One region of the Cohnella herbarum genome, then DNA from elsewhere that is predicted to be linked to it. Evidence: riboswitches for the same ligand, from Rfam matches in the RefSeq annotation. Region 1 holds a riboswitch; the other holds the start of a gene.
What was found. Region 1 has a riboswitch for cyclic di-AMP ahead of HH215_RS13620 (3D domain-containing protein). Riboswitches for the same ligand answer to the same signal wherever they lie in the genome.

Region 1 (7,664 bases):
GGTCCGAAACCGGGTCGCGTACTTTACCGTCATGCGGAAGGTAAAATCATTATCGGATGACGGGGTGGTCGATGTGGTACGGAAATGGTTTAGTTCGCTCATAGCTTCCCCGCCCAGACTTCTCGTGTTGGGATTCGCAATGATTATATTGCTCGGCGCGGGATTGCTGATGCTGCCCTTCTCGCACACCCAAGACTCCGCTCCCCGGTTCATCGATGCGCTGTTTACGGCAACGTCGGCGACCTGCGTCACCGGACTTGTCGTGGTCGACACCGGGACGTACTGGACAACGGCCGGTCAACTCATCATATTGACTATGATACAGGTCGGCGGATTAGGATTTATGACGATGGCAACGTTGTTCGCGATTATTCTTAAACGCCGGATTTCACTGAAGGAAAGGCTTGTTCTGCAAGAATCGTTAAACCAGACGAGTATCGAAGGCATCATACGTTTAGTCCGTAAGGTAGTCGTTTACGCTTTAACGATCGAGCTTGTCGGAGCAATTCTGTTCACTGCGCGTTTCCTGTTCGATATGCCCGTTGGAGAGGCCATGTATAAAGGCGCGTTTCATGCGGTGTCTTTCTTCAACAATGCGGGGTTCGACATTATGGGGGACTATCGGAGTCTCGTAGATTATGTAGGAGATCCTTTGGTTAATATCGTAACGATGCTGTTGATCATTCTAGGCGGACTCGGTTTCGTCGTCTTATCGGACTTGGTCGACTTTCGTAATATGAAACGTAAATTATCGCTTCATTCCAAAGTCGTGCTCAGCATGTCCGGTATTCTGATCGTAACGGGAGCGGCGCTTATTCTCATCTTCGAGTACACGAACGGCAAAACGTTCGCTCCTCTCGGCTTCGGAGAGAAGCTGCTGGCCGCTTTCATGCAGTCGGTGTCTCCGAGGACGGCCGGCGTTAACTCTGTGGATATTGCGGGCTTACGGCAAGCGACGCAGTTTATCATCATTATCCTCATGTTCATCGGGGCTTCTCCCGGTTCTACTGGCGGAGGAATCAAGACGACGACTTTTACGGCGCTTGTCGGAGCCGTCGTTGCGATGGTCAGAGGTAAAGAAGATGTCGTATTGTTCAAAATGAGGTTGGCTCAGGAACGGGTGTACAAGGCGTTAACCGTTACGTTATTCGCGTTCGGTCTCGTCATCGTGGCGACGATGATCTTGTCGACGACGGAAGATCACCAATTCCTCATGATCTTGTTCGAAGTAACTTCCGCGTTCGGTACGGTCGGCTTATCGATGGGTCTAACCGGAGATTTGACCGTCGCTGGAAAAATCATCATTATCCTTATGATGTTTATGGGGCGGTTAGGTCCGCTGACTTTGACATATGCGCTTGGACGAAAGCAAGGGCGGGCCTTGTATCGTCATGCGGAAGGTAAAATTATTATCGGGTAGAGGACGGAAATATCATGAAGATGAATCAATTCGTTATTATAGGGTTGGGACGGTTCGGATCGAGTTTAGGCGCGGAGTTGATCAAATTAGGTTATGAAGTGCTTGGCGTGGACCGCGACGAAGAGAAAGTACAAGAACTGTCCAACATTCTTACGCACGCGGTCGTTGCGGACGCTACGGAGGAAGAGGTGCTGCGTTCGATCGGCGCCCGGAACTTCGATTGCGGCGTCGTGGCGATCGGGGACGATATACAGGCGAGTATACTGGCAACGATTCTGTTGAAGGATCTCGGCGTCAAGAAGGTCGTGGCGAAAGCGGTATCCGATCTGCACGGCCGCGTATTGGAGCGGGTCGGCGTGGACAGGATTATCTATCCGGAACGGGATATGGGGGTTCGCGTGGCCCATCAGCTCGTTTCGCCGAACTTGTTGGATTATATCGAGCTGTCCAAGCAATATACGATAGCGGAGCTTGCGGTTCCGGAATGCCTGTCGGGCAAGTCGCTGGACGATGTGAACCCGAGGGGGAGATTCGGTTGCAGCATCGTGGCTATCAACAAACCGAAGGGGATCATCATCGCTCCCGTGGCGAAGGATACCTTATCGAAGGACGACGTGATGGTCGTTATCGGCACGAATGATCAGATCGAGCAATTCCAAGAGTCGATCGGACAATAGCCGGCTGGAAAAGTTATTAGCGAGAGTTGAATGAAATCCATCCCATTCGTTCAGGATATAGTTAGAATGAGCGGTTATGGGGGGATTGGCGAGATGACGATGTCGCGCTTTAGATCGGTGGTGATGGCGCTGGTAAGCGCCGTCACCCTTTTGTCTTTGTTGGGGGATTGTACTGGTGCGCATGCCGCTTATGCAGCTGGAACAACGCAGGTTAAGCCGTCCGGCAATCATTGGTCCGAATATGAACGCAAGTATGAAGGCGTGTTCGTATTGTCCGCGTCCCGGGGTTCGCGCAAAGTCGCGTTAACGTTCGACGACGTGCCGGACCCCCGGTTCACGCCGCAGGTTCTGGACGTCCTGAAAGCCAAGAAGGTTCATGCGACTTTCTTCGTCGTAGGAACCCGCAGCTCGAAACATCCGGATTTAGTCAAACGAATCCACCGGGAGGGCCATAACCTAGGTAATCATTCGTATAGCCACCCTAATTTCTCTAAGCTGAACTTCGCGAAGGTGCAAGAGCAGATCGAACGAGCGGAGCACGTGATCGAGGGGATCGTCGGGTTTAAACCAAGGCTAGTGCGTCCTCCATACGGGGAGATTTTACCAAAACATCTGGACTGGGCGAAAAAAAGAGGATATACGGTAGTGAATTGGGATGTGGATTCATCGGATTGGCGACAGTTAAGCTCGGATCAGGTGTTTCGGAACGTCACCCGCTCGGTACGGCCGGGTTCCGTCGTGCTGATGCATGCCGGAGGCGGACAAGGACAGAGCTTGTCCGGTACGGTCAAGGCGCTTCCGCAAATTATCGACTGGTTGCGCGCGAATCATTACGAGCCCGTGACTTTAACCGATCTGCTGGATATTCCCGAACGCAGAAAAGGGCAGTAAAATCGTACCCGACCGTGGAAATCGGTCAGGTAGGCAGCTTACGAATTGTATGGTTGCGGAGTGAACGGATTAAATAAACCTAGGGTCCGCAATCGGAGCCTAGGTTTATTTATAGCGCGCGATATTCGAATGGCCGGAACTATTCTAAAATGTAGACTTTGACGTTCTGAAAACCGAAACTCGAGACGAAAGAACGGGAACCCGGAACGAAAATATCGATTCGTTTGCCCTTGATCGCGCCACCCGCATCCAATGCCCGCGCGTACATGCCTCCCTGAGGCAAGCCATTGAAATCGTATCCTTCAATGTATACTCTCGTTCCGAAGGCGATGACTTTCGGGTCCACGGCTATCGTTCCGAGCTTAAGCGGATTGCCGAAATAATCGACAGCCCCCCATCCGCCGTTCTCCTCGGCAGCAGCCGAATAAGCCGAAGCTTTAATGTCGATAATTTTGGAGTAAGCGAGCGACTCCGCGGTCGACGTCGATTGCATTTGGACGGGCTTGCTCGAGTCGGCAGCGGCTGTCGCCTTGGAAGCGCTCCCGGAGTTGGCCGTGCTGCTCGGGATCACAAGCTTTAATCCGGTGTAGATATTCAAAGGATCGACGGAAGGGTTCGCGTTCATCAATTTCTGAAGCGGCACTTTGTATTGGGTTGAAAGCTTCCAAAACGTATCGGAATTTTTAGCGGTGTGAGTCGTTGCCGCGTGTGCTGTCAGTCCCGGTAGTGCCAATGCCGCTCCAAGAAGAAGCGCTGAAGATCGTATGCTCAATTTTTTCAAACCGTGTTTCATTACGTATATCCTCCTAGAGATGGGCCGGCGAGGTTAGCTGTCGGATTCGGACTGGGAGATCAGCCCTGCGCGATTGCGCTTCACCCCTGCACATGTATAGGTTCGTTTCGAGTATGTGCTTTTAATACTTGTCCCCCCGCACCTGACGGTTTTGGCCGGAATGTTTTGTTGTTGCGTTCCTAAGAAGGGCGCCCCAACTACCTGTAAAAGGTACCATAGCGAGCAGGCGGTTAAAACAGGAAAAATCAGGAGTCGGACCGATTTTTTCGTTAGATTAAGATTCTTTGAGACGGTTTGCCCCGCGGTCGAAATAGGCGGTCGTTTCCTCGATCAAATAGCGCGTCGAAGGAGCGAGCCAGACCGGGTCGCCGTGAATGAGAGACGTCGTCCGCTTAGTCCCCTCAAGCTCTTTGATGCGCACGAGGTATAAATCGTTATCGATGAGAACTTGCTCGCGCAGGTAAGATTTAGGAAGCAAAGTGCCCGCGCGGCAAGCGGATAATAACCGAATAATGGCCTCGAAAGAGTCGATTTCCATCCGGACATCCGGCTTAAGGTTATATTTTTTTAATAATTCGTCTGTCAGAGTTCGGTACCACGTTCCCGGCGCAAAAAGAATCATCGGAAGGCCGTCGAGATCGGACATTTCCAATTGCGTTCTTTCTAATATAATATGCGTTCTCGGAAGGACGAGGATAAGATGATCTTCAAACAAGGGTAAACTGGTAATAGCGGGATCGTAGATGACGGACGAGGCTACGATTCCGAAATCGACTTTGCGTTCTTTAACGAGCGTGGCGATTTCGTGCGACTTGCCCGTGACGGCTTTAATCTCAAGATTAGGGTGCTTCTCGGTAATTGCGGTAATAAGATCGGGCAGCGTCGTCTGGAGAGTCGTCAAGCTGGCTCCGATCGTAGCTACGTGCGCTTCCGACGATTTGAAAGCGTTCAGTTTCTGTAAATAGCTGCCGTGGAATTGTCGTAACTCAAGCGCGAATTCGTAAGTGACTTGTCCGGCTGCCGTTAGTTCGAGTCGCTTGCCGATTCTTCGGAACAGGTCGACCTCAAGCTCCGATTCAAGCCGGGCTAAACGGCGGGACAGGGCGGGTTGCGACAGGTTTAATCTTTCCGCTGCTTTGTTTAGGCTTGTTTGTTCTACAATCGTCGCGAATAGCCGCATATCTTCGAGCACAGGGAACACCATCCTCTTATGCGTTTTAGTTATAAGTTTTAATATTAAATAAGCAGTTCCATTATAAGCGAAAATAGGGTAACCTTAAAAGCGGTGACAAAATGGTGACGTATGGAAACTTCGTCATCTGAAGTCGAAGCACGGATGCGAAAGGAGATCGAACACAGACATGAAAGGTAATTCTTATTTACCGAGAAAGCTTCATTCGTTGCTTGGCGTAATTCCGCTTGGATTGTTCATTATCGAGCATGCGCTGACGAACTATTCCGCTTACGAAGGCGGACAGGAGGGCTTCACGAAAAGCATCGACTTCTTGAACAGCGTACCTCTTGTATTCTGGCTGGAATTGTTCGTTATCTGGTTGCCCATTTTATTCCATGGGGTATACGGACTGTACATCGCGTATCAATCGAACATTAACACGGGCCGATTCAGCTATGGCCGCAACTGGGCGTTCACGTTGCAACGGATTACGGGGGTAATCACGTTTATTTTCGTGGCATGGCATTTCTACGAAACCCGATTCCAGATTACGCTCGGCAACGTTACGCATGAAGAACTGGGTCAACACATGAACGGAATCGTTAGCGACCCGCTCGTCTTCACGGCTTACATCATCGGCGTAATCGCCGCGACGTTCCACTTCGCGAACGGTTTGTGGGCTTTCTTGGTGAGCTGGGGAATTACGGTTGGCCCGCGCGCTCAGAAAGTTTCCTCTAATATTTGCATGGTCATCTTCGTAATCTTGTCGGCACTGTTCTTGTTGTCCTTGTTCGCATTCCGCGGCGACGAGTTCGCATCGGCTGCAGCAACGGCGTTAAGTTCAGTCTCGATCGGTTAGAGGGAGGAGAAACAAATTATGGCTACTCAAAAAGTAATTGTCGTCGGAGGCGGACTTGCCGGATTAATGGCGACGATTAAAGCGGCGGAAGCGGGAGTTCGGGTCGATCTATTCTCGCTGGTACCGGTTAAAAGATCTCACTCCGTATGCGCGCAAGGCGGTATTAACGGAGCTGTAAATACAAAAGGCGAAGGCGATTCCCCTTGGGAGCACTTTGACGATACGGTGTATGGAGGCGACTTCCTCGCGAATCAACCTCCGGTTAAAGCAATGTGCGAAGCGGCGCCCGGCATTATCCACTTGATGGACCGGATGGGCGTAATGTTCAGCCGTACCCCGGAAGGATTGCTCGATTTCCGCCGGTTCGGAGGAACGCAATATCACCGTACGGCATTCGCCGGAGCTACGACGGGACAGCAACTGTTGTACGCGCTGGACGAGCAGGTTCGGCGTTGGGAAGTCGCGGGACTGGTGCAGAAATTCGAGCATTGGGAATTTACGGGAGCGGTCATCGATGACGACGGAGTTTGCCGCGGGATTTCCGCGCAAGATCTGCGCACGATGGAATCGGTCACGTTCCGCGGCGATGCGGTCATTCTGGCCACCGGCGGTCCCGGGATTATTTTCGGCAAAACGACGAACTCCGTAATCAATACGGGAACGGCGGCGAGCGCGGTTTATCAGCAAGGCGTGCATTATGCGAACGGGGAGTTCATTCAGATTCACCCGACCGCGATTCCCGGCGACGACAAAAACCGTCTCATGAGCGAATCGGCAAGGGGAGAAGGCGGCCGGATCTGGACCTATAAAGACGGCAAGCCTTGGTACTTCCTCGAAGAAAAATATCCGGCATACGGTAACCTCGTTCCGCGGGATATCGCGACTCGCGAAATCTTCGACGTGTGCGTAAACCAGAATCTCGGCATCAACGGCGAGAACAGAGTTTATCTCGATCTTTCGCATAAGGATCCGAAGGAGCTTGACGTTAAGCTTGGAGGAATTATCGAAATCTACGAGAAGTTCACCGGAGACGATCCGCGGAAAATTCCGATGCAGATCTTCCCGGCGGTTCACTATTCGATGGGCGGCTTGTGGGTCGATTACAATCAAATGACGAACGTTCCGGGGCTATTCGCTTGCGGAGAGTGCGATTATCAATATCACGGCGCGAACCGTCTCGGCGCGAACTCCTTGTTGTCCGCGATCTTCGGCGGCATGGTAACCGGACCGAAAGCGATCGAGTACATCCGTGGATTGAAAAAATCGGCCGAGGACGTATCGGAGAGCGTATTCGAGAACGAGCGCAAAAAACAAGCGAACAAATTCGAGTCGATCCTGAAAATGGACGGCAAGGAAAACGCTTATGTATTGAGCAGAGAGCTCGGCGAATGGATGACGAACAACATGACCGTCGTCCGTTACAACAAGAAGCTGGAAGAGACCATCGGCAAGATCAAGGAACTCAAACAGCGTTACAAAAATATTAATATCAACGATACCGCGAATTGGAATAACGCGGGAGCGGCGTTTACCCGTCAGCTGTGGAACATGCTTGAGCTGGCCGAGGCGATGACGGCAGGGGCGCTTCAACGCGACGAAAGCCGCGGAGCTCACTATAAGCCGGACTTCCCTGAACGCGACGACGATAACTTCTTGAAGACGACTTTAGCGTCGTTTACGCCGGAAGGTCCGCAGATTTCGTACGAGGACGTCGATGTATCGTTGATTAAGCCGCGGAAGCGCGACTACTCCACCAACAAGAAGAAGGAGGGCTAAGTCATGGCGGAAGCTACTACTGCAACGAAAGCGACCACGGCTACGGGTCGTAAAGTCAAGTTCATCATTACGCG
Region 2 (7,664 bases), 4.0 Mb from region 1:
GGATCCCGTTCGTTCTGGGAATGATCCGGAAATCGGCGACGACGACGGTGACGTCCTCTTTCGTCATCGAGTTCGCCATATATGCGACGAATAACGGGCTTACGCTTAGCGTGATCCCCGCGGTTACGATTTCGTTGGCGGCGATCGGCGCGGCAGGCGCGTACTGGACGATTCTCAAGGCCAATCGCGATGACGTGTCGTGACTTAAATGGTCTTGACCGGTTCTATGGATGAATTGGGTATACTGAGTGGAAAACGCGAGTAGCGAAAAGGAGTACCCGATTAGACGTATGGATTTGACTGCGGTATTTCCCTTCGAGCCGATCTCGGCTAAGCGAATCCCTTCGGGCGATCAATGGATCGCGCAAATCAAATGGGACGGAGTTCGGATGTTATCGTACTTCGACGGTCATCGGATCAGGCTGTTCAATCGCAGACGGAACGAACGGACGTTGCAATACCCCGAACTGCTGATTCCAAACGATTATTGCCGTTCCTCTTCGTTTATTTTGGACGGGGAATTGATTGCTTTCGATGCCGACAAACCTTCCTTTCATGAAATCATGAAACGCGACAGCATCAGAAACCTTAACCGTGCGGCTCAAGTTCAATCGCAAGTTCCCGTTACTTACATGATCTTCGACGTGCTATATAACGAAGGAGAATGGGTGACGAGTAAGCCTTTATCGGTCAGGCAACGCTTATTGCAAGAAATAATCTTACCGCGAGCGAACGTGCAAATCGTGCAAAATTTCAGCGATGCAGGCGGTCTGCTGCAGGTCATGAGAGCCCATCGAATGGAAGGAATCGTTCTGAAGGACAAACAGAGCGATTACTCCTTGTCGGGCAAAGACGGCCGTTGGCGCAAATTCAAAATTTTTCACGATTTGCATGCCGTGATCGGCGGAGTGATTATCAAGCACAATATCGTGAGTTCCATGCTGCTAGGGCTCTATGATGAGCACGGAAGTTTGCAATATATCGGACATTCCGGAATGGGTAAACTGACGGGCGCGGAGACGATCGAGCTTACGAAACAAGCGATTCCTCTGTTCTCCTCTTCCAACCCGTTCGGCAGTACCCCGGAAAGAGCCGATGAAGCGGTATGGTTAACCCCGCGCATTATCGTAAAAATACAGTTCATGGAATGGACGCGAAACCGAACGATGAGACATCCTTCGATGCAAAGCATCGTTCACGAGGTGAAATTGACGGATTGTACGTTTAAGCAATTAGATTGAACGTTATAAAAACAGGCAGGTTTGATCCAGGAGGAATCCGAACTTGCGGTCGTGAAGCCGAGGAACCGTTCAGGGAACGGCTCCTTCTTTTTTGCGGCCGCGGGTTCCTCGCGGTTTTGCTTTGTTACGGTCGCCGGATGGATCGGCAGATGGATCGACTGCCGAATCCGGTAATGGCGTCGAGGCTGGCTTAACCGCCTCTAAGCTTGCTTGAAGCGCGGCCATGAGATCGATAACGTTCGTTTTTTCCGCGGCGGGAGCGGTAACGATGTCGGGGCCCTCTCCGGATATTTTACGCTGAATAGCTTCCTGAAGGCTGATTCGGTAATCGTCGGTATACTTGTTCGGATCGAATGGCGTCGATAGCTGTTCGATTAGCATTTTCGCCATAGTAAGCTCCCGTTCGTTCACCGTCGTCTGTTCGGGTAAATTCGGCACTAGCTGCAACGAACGGATTTCATCCGGATAATGCATCGTTTCCATGCAGATGCAATTGTCGACGGCTCGAATGGCCGCGAGGCTGCTTTTGCTGCGGATCGCAATTTTGGCAATGCCGATTTTGCCGGATTGGCGCATCGCTTCCAGCAACAGATTGTATGCCCCCGACCCGGCTTGATCCGGAGATAAATAATAAGCCTTCTGGTAATACAGCGGGTCGATTTCCGTCAAATCGACGAAATCCAGGATTTGAATCGTTCTCGTATTTTCCGGCTTGATGGCATCGAGTTCATCGGAATCGAATAAGACGAACCTGCCCTTCTCATACTCGTACCCTTTCGAGATTTCATCCCATTGGACTTCCTTCTCGCAATGAGGGCAAGTTCGAACGTTCGAGATTGGCGTGCCGCACTCCTTATGGATCATTCGCAAGTGGATGTCCTTGTCTTCGGTAGCGGTGAACATTTTGACGGGGACGTGTACCAATCCGAAGCTGATGGCGCCTTTCCACACGGTATGCATGGGCGGATCTCCTTTTCGTTTTTTCGTCGTCTTAAGGTTCCCACTCCGCATGGAAACCAACCGTGCAGGGAATATTGGAAAAGGTCGAAAAGTCAATATCGGGAGGTAGATCGCCAACATGGATACGGAAAATAAGGATCAAGTGGTCGCGGATTCGATGCACGAGGGAAGAGACGTTTACGACATGGACGTTGATCGCATGATTAACGAAGGTTTAGGCGGAGGGCAAGTCACGTTGCAGAACGGATTAATTTCGGAAACGACGACGGGAACGATGGAGGAGGATATTCCGTGAATGCTCAAAGAGCGCAGGAGATTTACGATTCCTCGGATAACATCGCCGTTCGATTAGATGACGGACAATCGGTGTGGATAGAAAAAGTGGACGTCGAGAACGGCGTGGCGACGGTGCAAGTCGGACAAAATCCGACCGATACACAGACGGTAGGCGTCGAGCGGCTGAAGGAGCATTAATGTCGAAGGAAGCGTAACGACCGGGAGATACGATGGGCTTACTTTTTGAAAGCAGGTCAAGCTCGTGCTACAATAAGGTGAGTTCCATAATATCCCTTAAGGAGTGGTTGTTATGTACGATATCGCCATTATCGGCGGAGGTCCGGCAGGCGCGAGCGCGGCAATCTTCACTGCGAAGGCAGGGAAGAAAACGCTCGTTATCGATAGTGACCAAAGCGTAACGAAACGAGCTTGGTTGGAAAATCACTATGGAACAGAGGGAATCTCGGGTCCCGACCTCGTCGCGGCCGGTAAAAGACAAGCCGCGAAATTCGGAGCGGAATTCGTAGTCGCGAAAGCTACGAAGCTAACGGCAGGGGACGGTTTCATCAAGATCGAGACCGAGGGAGAAACGTACGAAGCGGGTCATGTTATTCTGGCTACGGGGATGTTCGTCGACGCAGCCGAGGCTAGCGGCGTTCGCACGAAGCCGGGAACGGAGCCGCGGATCAAGACGATCGTCGATTGCACGCCGGAAGGCAAGACGAGCATCGACAATATCTGGGCTGCCGGTACCGTGGCCGGAGTTAGCATGCACACGATTATTACCGCCGGAGACGGCGCTAAAGTCGCGATTAACGTCATTAGCGAGATCAATGGCGAGCGTTACGTCGACCATGACGTATTGAAGTCTTAAATAGATCATGATCCTGTCCATCCCATTTCGTTCTTTGAACGGATGGGATGTTTTATTCTACAGGAAGCAACATATTTCATTCGTACGGCGACCAAATTTCTGGTACAATCATCCGTACATGGATGATGGGAGTTGGAACAATGAATCACGAATTAAAGGATATGTTACAATCCGTTATTCGAGAAGAATTAGCGCCTGTTCATCAACGATTAGAGCGGATTGAAACACGGTTAGATCGAGTAGAAGAGCGGTTAGATCGAGTAGAAGAGCGGTTAGACCGGGTAGAAGTACGGCTAGATCGAATGGAAACGCGGTTAGAGAACGTGGAGACGCGGTTAGATCAGGTAGAAACACGCTTAGAAGCATTAGAAGAAGATTCTCAACTGATTAAACGGGCTGTACTGGAAACAAACGAGAGCGTTAAGCGTTATGAGGCTATTCAGGAGAGCCAGCAGCGGATCATCGAATTGCTCTCGTCCAGGTCGATTGAGCAAGAAGCTCAGTTGAAACGAATTGTTTGATGGTTTCATGTAAAAAAAAAGGCATCGCAATCCGCATGGGCGGTTCGCGATGCCTTTTCGGTTTTTACTATGCGATGAATTCTTGAACCCATACGCCGTTATAATAAGCTACGCCGATCGTCGTGAAGTTCGCGCTCAGAATGTTCGCGCGATGACCGGAGCTGTTCATCCATGCCGTCATGACTTCTTGCGGAGTACGCTGACCTTTGGCGATATTCTCGCCGGCATATCTGTAGCTGATTCCGTATTGCTTCATCATGTCGAACGGCGAACCGTAAGTCGGAGAATTGTGGTCGAAGTAACCGTTATTGTACATGTCTTTCGCTTTGTCCAACGCCATTTTCGTTAGCGTGGCATTCGACATTTTCAACGCGCTCAAGCCTGCTTTCGCGCGCTCTTGGTTAACGATAGATACGACTTCGGTAGCGTAAGCGGATGTAGCAACCGTTCCAGAACCTGTGCCTGTTCCAGAACCTGCGCCCGTTCCATTACCTGTACCGGAACCTGTTCCGGTGCTAGGCTTGCTCGGTTGAGTCACTTGACCGTTGCCGGAACCCGTACCCGGTTTGCTAGGCTGCGTCACTTGACCGTTGCCCGAATTTTCCGTGCCTGTTCCGGGTTTGGATACGACGGGATATTTGCCTTGCATGATTTGTTGCAATAGCGTGTTCAGATCGATGCCTAGACGGCTCGTGACTTGCGTGATCGTTGTTGTCTGCGCGTAGTTGCTTCCGGACGTGCCTGCCGCGGATGCTGCGCCAATGCCTGTCGGAATGGATACGGCGAGTGCCAACGTACCTAATATGAGAGTCTTCTTCAGACCTTTATTGTGCTTGTGATGCTTGTTCATGAATGATGTTCCTCCCTTGTTTGCCTGCGGAGTTAGCTGTCGGGTTAGGACCAAAGTTGCCCCGCCGCATGTTGCGCGGCTTCACCCCATGGTGGTGGGTTCTCCGCGTCCGTTGTGGACTTCGGCTGGAATATCTCAAAGTCTATCAGCTAGCGGAAGCGAAATCATTTCATAAATCCTGCCAAGCGGAACGATCGACGCCCGTTTTTGTTGACTTGGCGGCGTTTAGAATCTCAAATAATATTATTCTCATAATCCATTAAGCAGGAATTCCCAGTAAAAAAGGCGAATGTATATTCGTATAAGGGTGGCGAGACTAAACCGGCATTGCACGTAAATCGAAGGGAGCAAAAGAATGAAACTCGAAGCGCGCATCGCGTGGAAAGAACCGTTTAACGTAGTAGGGGAGAAGATTCGGTATACGCCGAAGCATCATACGCCGAATTCTAAAAACGAAATCAGCAAGCTTTGGCAGCGCTTTAACACTCGCGGGGAAGAAATCCTCCATTTCGACGGAAAAAGCTACGGGATGTGTATATTCGGACCGGAGGATATGCCGGGGCAAGCCTTCGATTACATTGCCGGGGCAGGAGTCGCCGCAATCGGGAATATCCCCGAGGGGATGGTGGCCGAATCGTTCGCAGGCGGTCTGTACTGCGTCATACAGCGAAGAGGGCCTATTGATGAAATTGGAGAGGCCTTTCAATATTACGAAAGCGCTTGGCTTCCGAATTCCGATTACGAGCCGGCCGGCGGAGTCCATTTCGAATTATATGACGATCGGTACAAAGGCAACGATAACCCGGATTCGGTCATGGAATTGTGGTTTTCTATTCGTAGAAAACACGAGTTGCCCATTGAAAATCGAGCGGCGAGTTTGTTCGTCCACGTGACGGATTTAAGGCGAGCGACAGAGTGGTATAGCAAGCTGCTAGGATTACCGATTATGGAGGAACGGATGAACGGAGGTCCGGTATACTGGTTTGATTTGCCCGGTACGGGGCTCGTTCTCGACTCGGATGCCAACAACCATAACAATCCGGACTGGCAGCAAGAGAAACCGCTCGTTATGTTAGCGGCATCGGACATCGATCGTGCTTACGCATACATCTGCAGGAAGGCGCAAGTGCTGTCCGAACCCCATCGTTTCGATGGGATGGCGTATTTTAATTTCTATGATCCGGAAGGAAAAGCCGTCATGGTTTGTTGGAGCGCGGACGGAGGCAAGGAGTATGGGCTTCCCGTTACGGACAGCCCGGTGAAGGCTAACATAGGCGGAGTATTCGTCAATGTGAAGAATATGGAGAAAGCGGCAAGCTGGTACTGCGAACTGCTTGGAGTGCCACTGGATGAAGAGTCGGTTAAGCAGTCGGTTTATTCCGTTCCGGTAACGCGTGGAGCTTCGCTTTTATTAGACGACAACCGGTACCGCAATCATGAAGCATTCGAAATTCTCTTTATGTTCGATACCGACGATATCGATTCCGCTTACGATTTTGCCGCCGATCAAGGGATGACATTTCACGGAGAGCTAGAGCGGCATGGCGAAATATCCTTCTTCGTCTTGAAAGATCCGGACGGGAACTTGATTATGGTGTGCCAAGGTCGATAAGTAAATATTCGAATTTAAGGGAGGGGTTTCGTTGCGGGTATCCATCGAACAAAAACAACCGTTAAGAGTCGCCGTAATCCGAAGCGAGTGCAATGGGAAAGAAGTTAGATTAGCGTGGCAACGCGTTCAAGAGCTGTTGAAGAACCACCCCGCCGTATGCAACGACGAATTCGGGCATGTGATCATTCCGGAATGGCAATGGTCGACGGGCGTGACTACGTTATGGACGGGAGTGGAGGTCGGCGGCTTTGATGACCTTCCGGATGGGTTGGAGACGATAACGATTCCCGGGCGTAAGTTCGCCAAAATAACGGTGAAAGGCAATAGAGAAAGGTTAGAGGAGACTTACGCCTTTCTGACCGATTGGTTTCGGACCGAAGGGTACGAGCGAGATATGAACGAAGGTTCTTACGGATACGAGGCCAATCGCTTGAAGCCGATCAATCCGTTCCTCGTGCCGGCGGACGAGATCGATGAGTTCGACTTCGATATCTATGCTCCGATAAAGGAGAACGTGCAATCATGACGAAAAAGCTTGGCAGGGAAGCGTTTGGAAGAGCACGGCAGTTTTTATTAACGGGCGGCGCAAGGAAGCTGGAGGCTGCTTTGTTCCGATATGAGTTCGAGCGGGGCTCTATTGAGGATGTCTATCTCGAGTTAGAGAAATTTCAGAACGATGACGGAGGATTCGGTCGGGCATTGGAACCGGATCTTCGGTGCGCGGCCTCATCGGCTCTGGCAACGACGACCGCGCTTCAGCTATTGCTGAGCGAGAATATACGGAACGAGGCAATGATCGGGCGCGCCATGCAATACTTGGTGAACTCCTATAACGATAACCGGACTGGCTGGGACATCATACCGAAGGAAGCGGAGTTATCCTCAAGAGCCATTTGGTGGAACTACGGCGCATTCGAAGATCACTGGGGAAATCCGAACGCGGAAATCGTCGGATACTTCAATGTAGTTCCGGTTGCCGGACATTCGGATCTGACAGCCGAGTTAAACGACTATGCATCGCAATATTTGCAGGAAAAAAGCGATCTAAAAGAAATGCATGAAATGTTATGTTATGTCCGTTGGGCGAATACCCTATCGAAGGAGGCGTACGAAGCGATCGGCAATAAGCTCGACGAGTTTATCGACAATTGCGTAGCGAGGATGCCAGAAGATCGCATCGGATACGGTTGTCCTCCCCTAATGCTCGTGGATTCACCGAAATCCCGTTACTACGCGAAATATGAAGCGGTTATTCCTGGAGACCTCGATCAGATGATCGAATCCCAGGGAGCGGACGGAACTTGGTTGCCGAACTGGACTTGGGGAAGGT

Region 2: linked by a shared signal. The riboswitch ahead of HH215_RS31295 (CAP domain-containing protein) and the one ahead of HH215_RS13620 (3D domain-containing protein) in region 1 are both predicted to bind cyclic di-AMP.

The regions. Positions count from the first base shown of each region.
Region 1 is NZ_CP051680.1:3,078,596-3,086,259, reverse strand. Features, by position in the region: gene HH215_RS13640 (TrkH family potassium uptake protein) at 1-60, shown strand, start outside; gene HH215_RS13635 (TrkH family potassium uptake protein) at 74-1,420, shown strand; gene HH215_RS13630 (potassium channel family protein) at 1,435-2,097, shown strand; gene HH215_RS13625 (polysaccharide deacetylase family protein) at 2,164-2,988, shown strand; gene HH215_RS13620 (3D domain-containing protein) at 3,128-3,781, opposite strand; cyclic di-AMP (ydaO/yuaA leader) riboswitch at 3,787-3,948, opposite strand; gene HH215_RS13615 (LysR substrate-binding domain-containing protein) at 4,056-4,973, opposite strand; gene HH215_RS13610 (succinate dehydrogenase cytochrome b558 subunit) at 5,143-5,814, shown strand; gene sdhA (succinate dehydrogenase flavoprotein subunit) at 5,833-7,590, shown strand; gene sdhB (succinate dehydrogenase iron-sulfur subunit) at 7,594-7,664, shown strand, end outside.
Region 2 is NZ_CP051680.1:7,454,129-7,461,792, forward strand. Features, by position in the region: gene HH215_RS31260 (ABC transporter permease subunit) at 1-203, shown strand, start outside; gene HH215_RS31265 (ATP-dependent DNA ligase) at 291-1,241, shown strand; gene ku (non-homologous end joining protein Ku) at 1,311-2,201, opposite strand; gene HH215_RS31275 (hypothetical protein) at 2,320-2,496, shown strand; gene HH215_RS31280 (H-type small acid-soluble spore protein) at 2,493-2,675, shown strand; gene HH215_RS31285 (FAD-dependent oxidoreductase) at 2,788-3,351, shown strand; gene HH215_RS31290 (hypothetical protein) at 3,492-3,872, shown strand; gene HH215_RS31295 (CAP domain-containing protein) at 3,940-4,722, opposite strand; cyclic di-AMP (ydaO/yuaA leader) riboswitch at 4,729-4,859, opposite strand; gene HH215_RS31300 (VOC family protein) at 5,078-6,334, shown strand; gene HH215_RS31305 (GyrI-like domain-containing protein) at 6,366-6,860, shown strand; gene HH215_RS31310 (hypothetical protein) at 6,857-7,664, shown strand, end outside.